DNA from 3 places in the Marinomonas sp. G8-14 genome. Region 3 is predicted to be linked to each of the others. Evidence: predicted binding sites of a transcription regulator. Region 3 holds the regulator's gene; each other region holds the start of a gene.
The links. Region 3 encodes FNR, which switches genes on or off when oxygen is low (the NO sensors DNR and NnrR bind a similar motif). Its sites were predicted from a motif close to TTGATNTANATCAA; they were not measured.
Positions count from the first base shown of each region.

Region 1: the regulator FNR is predicted to act here: its motif matches at 1,719-1,732, upstream of yiaY (L-threonine dehydrogenase).
Region 2: the regulator FNR is predicted to act here: its motif matches at 1,771-1,784, upstream of AC0L6V_RS04350 (cytochrome-c peroxidase).

Region 1 is NZ_CM147891.1:2,137,179-2,140,418, reverse strand. It holds gene AC0L6V_RS11015 (OsmC domain/YcaO domain-containing protein) at 1-187, opposite strand, end outside; gene yiaY (L-threonine dehydrogenase) at 488-1,636, opposite strand; gene AC0L6V_RS11005 (nucleoside-specific channel-forming Tsx family protein) at 2,057-2,845, shown strand; gene AC0L6V_RS11000 (substrate-binding domain-containing protein) at 3,120-3,240, shown strand, end outside.
Region 2 is NZ_CM147891.1:862,858-866,097, forward strand. It holds gene AC0L6V_RS04330 (septum site-determining protein MinC) at 1-123, shown strand, start outside; gene minC (septum site-determining protein MinC) at 104-598, shown strand; gene minD (septum site-determining protein MinD) at 660-1,469, shown strand; gene minE (cell division topological specificity factor MinE) at 1,471-1,728, shown strand; gene AC0L6V_RS04350 (cytochrome-c peroxidase) at 1,895-3,076, shown strand; gene AC0L6V_RS04355 (aldo/keto reductase) at 3,233-3,240, shown strand, end outside.
Region 3 is NZ_CM147891.1:1,067,049-1,070,288, forward strand. It holds gene hemN (oxygen-independent coproporphyrinogen III oxidase) at 1-895, shown strand, start outside; gene fnr (fumarate/nitrate reduction transcriptional regulator Fnr) at 917-1,678, shown strand; gene AC0L6V_RS05385 (adenine phosphoribosyltransferase) at 1,703-2,245, shown strand; gene AC0L6V_RS05390 (YfaZ family protein) at 2,303-2,875, opposite strand; gene ttcA (tRNA 2-thiocytidine(32) synthetase TtcA) at 2,886-3,240, opposite strand, start outside.

The sequences.
Region 1 (3,240 bases), 1.1 Mb from region 3:
CACGTGCTTTGCAGTAGACCTTGACAAAATACGCTGCACACAATGCGGAAGACGCTAAAAAATAATCAAATGGACTTGGCGCAGAGCCATCGCCTTTGTAGCGAATCGGCTGGTCGGTGATCACAGTAAAATCGTCAAACTTGGCTTCAAGTCGTAGATTGTCGAGAAAATTAACTTTGATTTCCATTGAATTGGGTGTCCGTTGAATAGGAGATGTGTGTGCAGCTGGCTGACCAGATGTTATTGAAGAATTATCGGTGATAAGTAAGGTAGAGTAAAATTAAATCGTGCAAAACTACATTGATTTAGCTTCTGACACCGGCAATTTGTTATGTCTTTAGAGTAGTGATTTCGTGATCTATCACTGGTTGAGCTAGAGCTTCTAATAGACTAAATGTGTTATATAAAAAAGCCTTATCGATGCGTGATCGATAAGGCTTTTTTACGGTAACCAATATGTAGGATACATTAACGACAGTGCTAGATGTCACATAGCAGCTTTAAAAATAGCCATCACGTCATCATGGCTTGGTTGGATTGGGTTAGTAAATCCACAAGCGTCTTTCATGGCGTTGCTGGCTAAGGTGGCGAAGTCTGCTTCTTTTGCCCCCAACTCTTGTAAGCCAGCTGGGATATTCACGCTTTGAGACAGCTTGACGATCGCCGCAATGGCTGCATCGGCACCGTCTTTATCACTCAATCCTTGCACATCGACGCCCAATGCTTTGCCGACATCTTTTAGGCGCGGCGCGGCCACTTGACTGTTATAGCGCTGCACATGAGGTAATAACACAGCATTACAAACGCCGTGTGGTAAGTCGTAGAAGCCACCCAATTGATGTGCCATAGCATGCACATAACCCAGTGATGCGTTATTAAATGCCATGCCAGCTAAAAATTGAGCATAAGCCATTTGTGTGCGAGCTTGCATATTACTGCCGTTATGAACGGCTTCGTGTAAGTTATCACGGATCAGTTCAATGGCTTTAATAGCACAAGCGTCGGTGATTGGATCGGCCGCTGTTGATACATAAGCTTCGATGGCGTGAGTAAGTGCGTCCATGCCCGTTGCGGCGGTGAGAGCGGCCGGCATACCGGCCATTAATCGTGGATCGTTTACCGACAAAATGGGCGTTACGTTGCGATCAACAATAGCCATTTTGATGTGACGCTCTTGGTCGGTAATAATACAGAAACGTGTCATTTCAGACGCTGTGCCTGCGGTAGTGTTAATGCTGATCAAGGGGAGTTGAGGTTTTTTAGAAACGTCCACTCCTTCATAGTCGCTAATGTGACCGCCGTTCGTGGCAACCAACGCAATACCTTTAGCGCAATCGTGAGCCGAACCACCTCCGAGAGAAATCACACAATCACATTGGTGAGTTTGCAGTGCCGCTAAACCAGCGTTAACGTTTTCTACCGTTGGGTTAGGTTGTACGCCATCGTACACTAAGCTTTCGATTCCATGGTCTTGTAGCAAGGCTTTGACTTCTGCGGTCACACCTAGCTGGGTCATACCCGGATCCGTCACGATCAGCGCCTGTTTAAAACCAAGACTTTCGATTTGTTCAACCGCGTCATTCAGCGCCTTTTCTCCCATGATGTTTACGGCAGGAATGTAAAATGTGCTGCTCATGGTGTTCCCCTTTTTTAAGTGTATCGGAAGTATGTTCAAACTGTCTACGACACTATTGTGGAGCTGAATGCTATGAATTGATTTGATCTAGAACACGTTATTGGCTAATTGAGCTAAATTTGTAGCCAGAGAGATTTTTTAGCTTATATTTTATGAGCACCAATGAGGTGCGATGTTATGCTAAAAAAATCAATTTCCACTGGATTTTGGGTTAAACCCTTATGTCTTGAGCTTTTCGATATATTGCTATTTTGGTGCAATAAAATGTCTATTTATTCCATTTTTGTGCAATAAAATTTAATTTTAAACCGTATTTAAATTATATTGCGTCACCTTCAAAAGTCTGTAATATGCATATTTCTGACCAATTGGTCATAATATATTCACATTAATCACACAGTATTGAATGGGGCGAAACAAATGCGTAAAACACTTTTAGGCTTGTCTACCATGGTGCTCGCTAGTACCGGTTTTGCGGCAGATTATTCTGATGATATTCATAAGAACGATTATTCTTGGCGTCAATTTAACTTGATGTATGCCTTTGATGAGCTACCTGGTGAATCAAGTCATGACTATCTAGAAATAGAGTTTGGCGGCCGTTCTGGTATTGTTGATCTTTATGGTTATCTAGATATATTCAACGTGACGTCAAGCGACAGCAGTGATAAAGCAGATGACGATAAGATGTTTCTTAAGTTGGCGCCGCGCTTTTCTTTGGATGGTATGACAGGAAAGGATTTATCTTTCGGTGCCGTACAAGAACTTTATGTCTCAACGTTGTTTAGTTTAGACGGTGGACAAGATGGAACCAACAATTCTTTTATTGGTTTGGGGGCAGATGTGAACGTGCCTTGGTTAGGCAAAGTAGGCATGAACATTTACTCTTTGTATGATAAAAGTTTTGGTAACCGCAATGGTTGGAATGGCTATCAGTTTTCAGCAAATTGGTTTAAGCCTATTGTAAACTTTGATAATGGTTCATTTTTAGCTTACCAAGGTTATGTAGATTATCAGTTTGGTATGGACAGCGATTACGTAACAGCGACTGATGGTGGTGCAACTTTCCAAGGTTTGTACTGGCACTCTAAGCAATACGCATTGGGTTATGGCTTAAAAATTTACAAAGATGTTTACGGTATTGAAGACAGTTCTGGATTCAAATCTTCTGGTGTATCACATTACATCTCAGCGACGTATAAATTCTAATACCGCATTAGTGGTAATAAAGGGATAACGCATAAAAACCAATTATCGATTTTAAATATCGATGGTTGGTTTTTTTGTCTATTTTTTAATCTTTTTTATGTCGCGTTTTAGTGATGAAATGATTGTGTTTCATACGCTAAATTCCGTGAAATGGCAGATAAAAAGCGTTTAAAATCTTTTAATTTGCCGTCAAGTGTCTTTTTTTGTCACAAATTCGTCACTTATGATTTCTATACTTCGCTGCATCTAAGGTTGTCGCAGAAGGTGAGTTGTCATGAACATTAAAGATGTCGCTGCATTAGCAGGGGTTTCTCCCGCGACAGTCTCACGGTGCCTAAACAAGACCGCACCCTTAAGTGACGTCGTTCGGGCACGTATTGAAAAAGTGATCGAGT
Region 2 (3,240 bases), 200 kb from region 3:
AATCAAGCGCCGATCATTATTGATATTTCAAAAATGAAGCGTGGCATTACGATTGATGAGTTTGATGTTCTTATTCAGTCGGTCAGTGGAGCTCGGTCTTGGTGTGATTGGTTGGCGTTGTGATCCAGAGGCTTTGCCTGTATGGAAGGCGTTGGTCAAAATTCCGCTTTTGCCTGCGAGTAAAGCAAGGGCAATTACGACATCCACAGCGGAAAAAGAAGAGGCTAGTCCAGATGTGGTGGTGAAAACCGTTGTTGAAGAGCGCCTCGTGCCTCAAACAACGAAAGTGATTACTAAACCGATTCGTTCTGGGCAGCAAGTCTATGCCGAAGGGGATTTGATTATTCTGAATCAAGTCAGTGCGGGCGCGGAAGTGTTAGCCGATGGTAATATTCATGTCTATGGTGCATTGCGTGGGCGTGCCTTGGCTGGCGTAAAAGGTGACGTTGAGGCAAGAATTTTTTGTAAAAGCATGGAGGCTGAACTGGTTTCTATCGCAGGTAATTTTATGTTGAGTGATGCGCTGCGAAATATCGTTTGGAAAGATGGGGCGCAAGTGTTATTAGTTGACGATAGTTTAGAAATCGTACCGCTCTAAGGTTTACTATTCATTTAATTAGTTAGATAAACCCTATTTGGGTTTGTCGGGGGATAAAGCATTGGCAAAAATTATAGTAGTCACCTCAGGCAAGGGGGGTGTCGGAAAGACGACATCCAGTGCTGCTATTGGGACTGGTATCGCGTTAAAAGGACATAAAACGGTTATTATCGATTTCGATGTAGGCTTACGTAACTTAGATTTAATTATGGGCTGTGAGCGTCGAGTGGTTTACGACTTTGTGAATGTTATCAACAAAGAAGCGACTCTATCTCAAGCTTTGATTAAAGATAAGCGGACAAAAGATTTGTTTATTTTGCCTGCGTCACAGACTCGCGATAAAGATGCCTTGACTACTGAGGGCGTTCAGTGGGTTCTTGAGGAGCTTGCTAAAGAGTTTGAGTACATTATTTGTGACTCTCCAGCCGGAATCGAAAAGGGCGCTCAAATGGCGCTGTATTTCGCTGATGCGGCCATCGTTGTAACGAACCCAGAAGTGTCATCTGTGCGCGACTCTGATCGTATTTTGGGTATTTTGCAAAGTAAGTCAAAACGTGCAGAAGAAGGGAGAGAGCCTATTGAAGAGCATCTACTCTTAACTCGTTATCATCCTGGGCGTGTTGCTCTAGGAGAAATGTTAAGTGTATCCGATGTGGAAGATATTTTGGCGATTCCATTGCTTGGTGTCATTCCTGAGTCGGAAGCGGTTTTAAAAGCGTCAAACCAAGGTACGCCGGTTATATTAGATACTGAATCCGAGGCGGGTCTTGCTTATATGGATGCGGTTGACCGTTTGATGGGCGAAGAGCGTCCGTTGCGATTCTTAGAAGTTCAGAAAAAAGGCTTCATCAAACGATTATTAGGGGGTTAGTGTGGGAATTTTTGACTATTTTAAAAGCAAAAGCGTGCCTAGCTCCGCGTCTGTTGCTAAAGACAGACTGCAGATTATTGTGGCTCATGAGCGCAGTAAGCGCCATCAACCTGATTATTTGCCACAAATGCAACAAGAAATCATTGATGTGATTCGTAAGTATGTGAATATCGGTAATGAAGATGTGCAGATACAGCTCGACAATACCGATGATTGCTCTGTGTTGGAGCTAAATGTCACGTTGCCTGAGCAAAATTAGTCTTATTTTACGGGTTACCATTAGAAAACACCTAACACCTTCTTGATATAGATCGTGTTAGGTGTTTTTTTTGCAAAATTAATTAAGAATGATTGTCATTGTTTTACTGATTTTTTGTGTCGGTGTATTATCTAGCTTATTCATTTTTCAGTTTGAGCAAAATTTAATGCTGCGTTCTTGTTTTAGTATGATGGCTGTTGTGGTGTTTCTCTCTGCTTGTAGCGAACCTAAACAAGCAGTGGGTGTATCTAACGCTGAGAACGTTTCTCCCGAACTTCCCATTTCTCTTTCAGATCCGAAAGCGCTGCTTGGTTCGCAATTGTTCTTTGATACAAATTTATCGAAACAGCGTAATCAGTCTTGTGGTACGTGTCATGATATTGCTAATGCGTTTGTTGATAAGAGACAAGATGCATTGTTGGGTGCGGTCTCATTGGGAAGTGATGGCCATTCAATGGGCGGACGCAATACACCAACAGCAGGCTATGCGGCTTTTTCTCCTGCTTTTTATCGTATGTCGAATGGCGAATATCGTGGCGGTCAATTTTTGGATGGTCGGGCCTCTGGATTGGCTCAACAAGCTGAAGGGCCTTTTTTGAACCCTTTGGAAATGGCCTTACCGGACGGTGCTTCCGTTGTTGAACGAGTCAAAGAAAATCCACGCTATGTTGATTTGTTCAATACGCTTTATGGTCAAGATATTTTAGAAGACGCGCAAACCGGCTATGCAGCCATCACGAATGCGATTGCAACGTTTGAGAAAACGGCATTGTTTATGCCGTTTGATTCAAAATATGACCGAGCATTACGAGGTGAAGCTAAACTGACGCCTCAAGAGGAGCTGGGAAAAACCTTGTTTTTCTCTCAGCAATTTACTAATTGTAACGCATGTCATCAACTCGGTACGTCACCACTCAATGCCCAAGAAACGTTCACGAATTATGAGTATCGTAATATAGGCGTGCCTGCGAATCCGGCCTTGATGGCGTTCAATGGCAATAAAAAAGACCTCGGCCTTTTAGATAATCCAATGATTGATGACCCTAAGCAGGCTGGTAAATTCAAAGTACCTTCTCTGCGTAATGTCGCTGTGACAGGACCTTATATGCATAACGGTGTGTTTAAAGATCTGCGTACCGTTGTGCTTTTTTACGATAAATATAATAACCCTATGCGTAAGTTGAATCCTGAAACAGGTGAGCCTTGGGCAGAGCCTGAAGTGGCGGAAAATATCGACTTAGTGAGCCTAGAGAAAGGCCCTGCCTTGCCAGATCAGCGTGTAGATGCCATTGTGGCCTTTCTGAAAACATTAACAGATCAGCGATATGAGCCCTTGCTTGAGAAATAGCGCTGTTTTCTACTTGTTTTCTGATTGGCGATTTTGGTCAACTCCTTATTGTTTTCATTGATAAAACTGGCGAGTGAGTGCGTTTTTTATTACATTGTCTCTTTGGTGTAAATTCCGCATCTTATATGTGTCACTTGAATTTGAAGGATTGAGAGAATGAAATA
Region 3 (3,240 bases):
AATGGGGATCAATCGAATTAGCATTGGTGTTCAAGATTTTGATGGTAAAGTTCAGAAAGCAATACACAGAATTCAACCTTTAAAGATGGTAAATAACCTAGTGACTTATGCCCGTGAACAGGGTATCAGATCCATTAATTTTGATCTGATATATGGTCTTCCCTATCAGTCTCTAGAGGGCTTTCGAGACACGTTAGACAAAGTGGTAGCCTTGTCTCCGGATAGAATTTCTCTATTTAATTATGCGCACCTACCAGAACGGTTTCCGGCTCAAAGACGCCTATTGGATGAAAGCCTACCGACCTCCAATATGAAGCTTGCTTTATTAAAAATGAGCATTGAATACTTAATGAATGCTGGCTATGAATACATTGGCATGGATCATTTTGCCAAGCCAGATGACACCTTAGCACAAGCTCAAAGACAAGGAGAACTACAGCGTAATTTCCAAGGTTATACAACACATGCCGGCACCGATTTAGTGGCGTTTGGGGTGTCCGCTATCAGTGATTTAAATGGCGTATATATACAGAACCACACTGACCTAAACATGTACCGACGTAGTATTGAAAAAGGCCAATTGGCGATCGCAAAAGGCTATATCAGCAATTTGGATGATCGAATTCGTCATCAAGTAATAATGACATTGATTTCTCAATTTGAGCTGAACACCGCCGAGATCGAAAGGCGATTTAACATTCGCTTCTTTGATTATTTTGCTGTAGAAGTGGACAATCTAACACCCATGATCGAAGATGGTATGTTAGAAATAAATGATGGTGGAATGCAGACCACCATTAAAGTAACAGATCGCGGTAGATTACTCATTCGTTGCATTTGCATGGTTTTCGATAAGTATCTAAATGGCGCCATAAAATACTCAAAAGTTATATAGATCGAGATCAGGGAGAATCACATGACCATGACACACACACAGTCACGATTTAATAGTACGCTTACCTCGCAATGTCAAAACTGTAGTTTAAGTGCACTTTGTCTTCCCATTGCATTAGCGGATGAGGACATCAATAGACTGGATCAGATAATTGAACGCAAAAAACCATTGAAAAAAGGGGATTTTTTGTTTCGTCAAGGCGAACCATTTGATTCTGTTTACGCGGTCCGCTCTGGTACACTAAAAACGTTCAATATCACCTCTTATGGTGAAGAGCAAATAACAGGCTTCTATTGCCCTAGTGAGCTAGTTGGTCTAAGTGGTATTGACTCCAACGTTTATCCAGTGTCTGCAAAAGCGTTAGAAACAACCACGGTGTGCGAAATTCCCTTTAGTCATCTTGAAGAGCTATCTTCCCAAATCCCCTCTTTAAAGCATCAGCTGTTTAAGGTAATGAGTCGAAAAATTTCTGACGATCAACAAATGATGGTCCTTTTAGGCAAAAAAAATGCGGATGAAAAAGTCGCCTCTTTTTTGCTCAACCTATCGACTCGATTTAAGAAGAGAGGCTATTCTGCGAGTGCCTTCCGCTTATCTATGTCCCGTGGTGAGATAGGTAACTATCTTGGTTTGGCGGTAGAAACGGTAAGTCGAGTCATTACTCGTTTTCAAAAAAGTGAATTGATTCATGTTGATGGCAAAGAAATTGAGATAATTGATTTCCCTGAGATACAAAAACTCGTTGGGGTTGCGAGTGATTGTGGTAAAATCGCCAACATTTGATTGATATAATGAGGCGCTTGCAACATGCTCTATGACGATTTTTACGTTAAATCACTGATACAAACAGTTGAAGACTGGCCGAAACAAGGCATCAGCTTTCGAGACATCACTCCCATTTTTAGTGACCCTAAAGGCATGAGAATGGTAGTAGATGCTTATGTTCATCGTTATATCTCTACAAATATATCTCACATCGCTTGTATCGATGCGAGAGGGTTTTTAATTGCAGCTGTATTGGCGTATGAGTTGCAAAAGCCTCTTATTTTAGTGCGTAAAAAGGGTAAGCTTCCAGGTAAAACCATCTCACAAAAGTATGCTTTAGAATATGGCGAAGCAGAACTAGAGATACAAGAAGGCGCCGTTAGCGCAGGTGATGAAGTTCTATTATTTGATGATCTCATTGCGACCGGTGGAACCTTGTTTGCAGCGATTGAGCTTTTAACAAAGCAAGGAGCAAAGATCAAAGAAGTAGCGGCTATTATTGACCTACCGGATCTTGGCGGGAGTCAAAAATTAAGAGATAGCGACATTCCTGTTTTCAGTCTTTGCGCTTATAACGGCGATTGATTCAAATCAGCAAAAAAGGTGGCATAAGCCACCTTTTTTTGTTTGCCAGGAGCACAATTAGAAGTCTACTGTTGCACCAACAGAAAGACCTTTATCAATTTCTTTACGGCTATTGTCCTCATATACAGTGACAGTTTTGCCATAACGAACATAAATTCTGGCATTGCGCATCGTCATGTATTCAGCACGAAACTCGTAAGTATACATGTGATCCAAGTTCGATAGTGCTAGCACTTCTGGGGTATAGTAAACAGAGCCGTAAATGCTCACACGATTCGCTGCGGGCAACGTATATCGGTACCATCCCCCTAAGGCTAGAGCAAGGGAAAGATCATCATTCCCTGTATCACTGTCTAAATTAGCATCGATTGCATAAAAACGAATACCCAAACCAGCCTGAAGTGGACCGCTAGTGTCTGAGTCTTCAACCGTCACACCAATATGTGCCGTTGATGTGTTCTCATCGTCATTATGAGTAACACCACCATTCACACCGAAAGCGCCCATATTTAGATCAATGTCGCCCTTCACTGTATCATTATTTAAGCTTACCCCTGCCGAGGAAGCATGAACGATAGATGATCCTAAAATGCCGGCGGTTAGTAATAGTGCTTTTTGTGTAAGATTCATTTCTATTATCCTATAATGAAATAATATTTAATCGGTCAAAGGCCGCTGGCGACTGCTTTAACCCCTTAAAGTCAAACAATTCAGTATCTGCTAAGTGAGATGGAACTACATTTTGTAAAGCAGAGAACATGGTCTCAATTCTTCCTGGAAATTCTTTTTCCCATTTTTGTAACATGTCTTTGACAACTTGTCTTTGAAGATTTTCTTGAGAGCCACAAAGGTTGCAAGGAATAATGGGATATTCCTTCATGTGAGCAAACGCTTCTATATCAGATTCTTTACAGTAAGCCAAAGGTCGAATCACGATATGCTTTCCGTCATCACTCAATAGCTTCGGAGGCATTGATTTCAATTTACCACCAAAA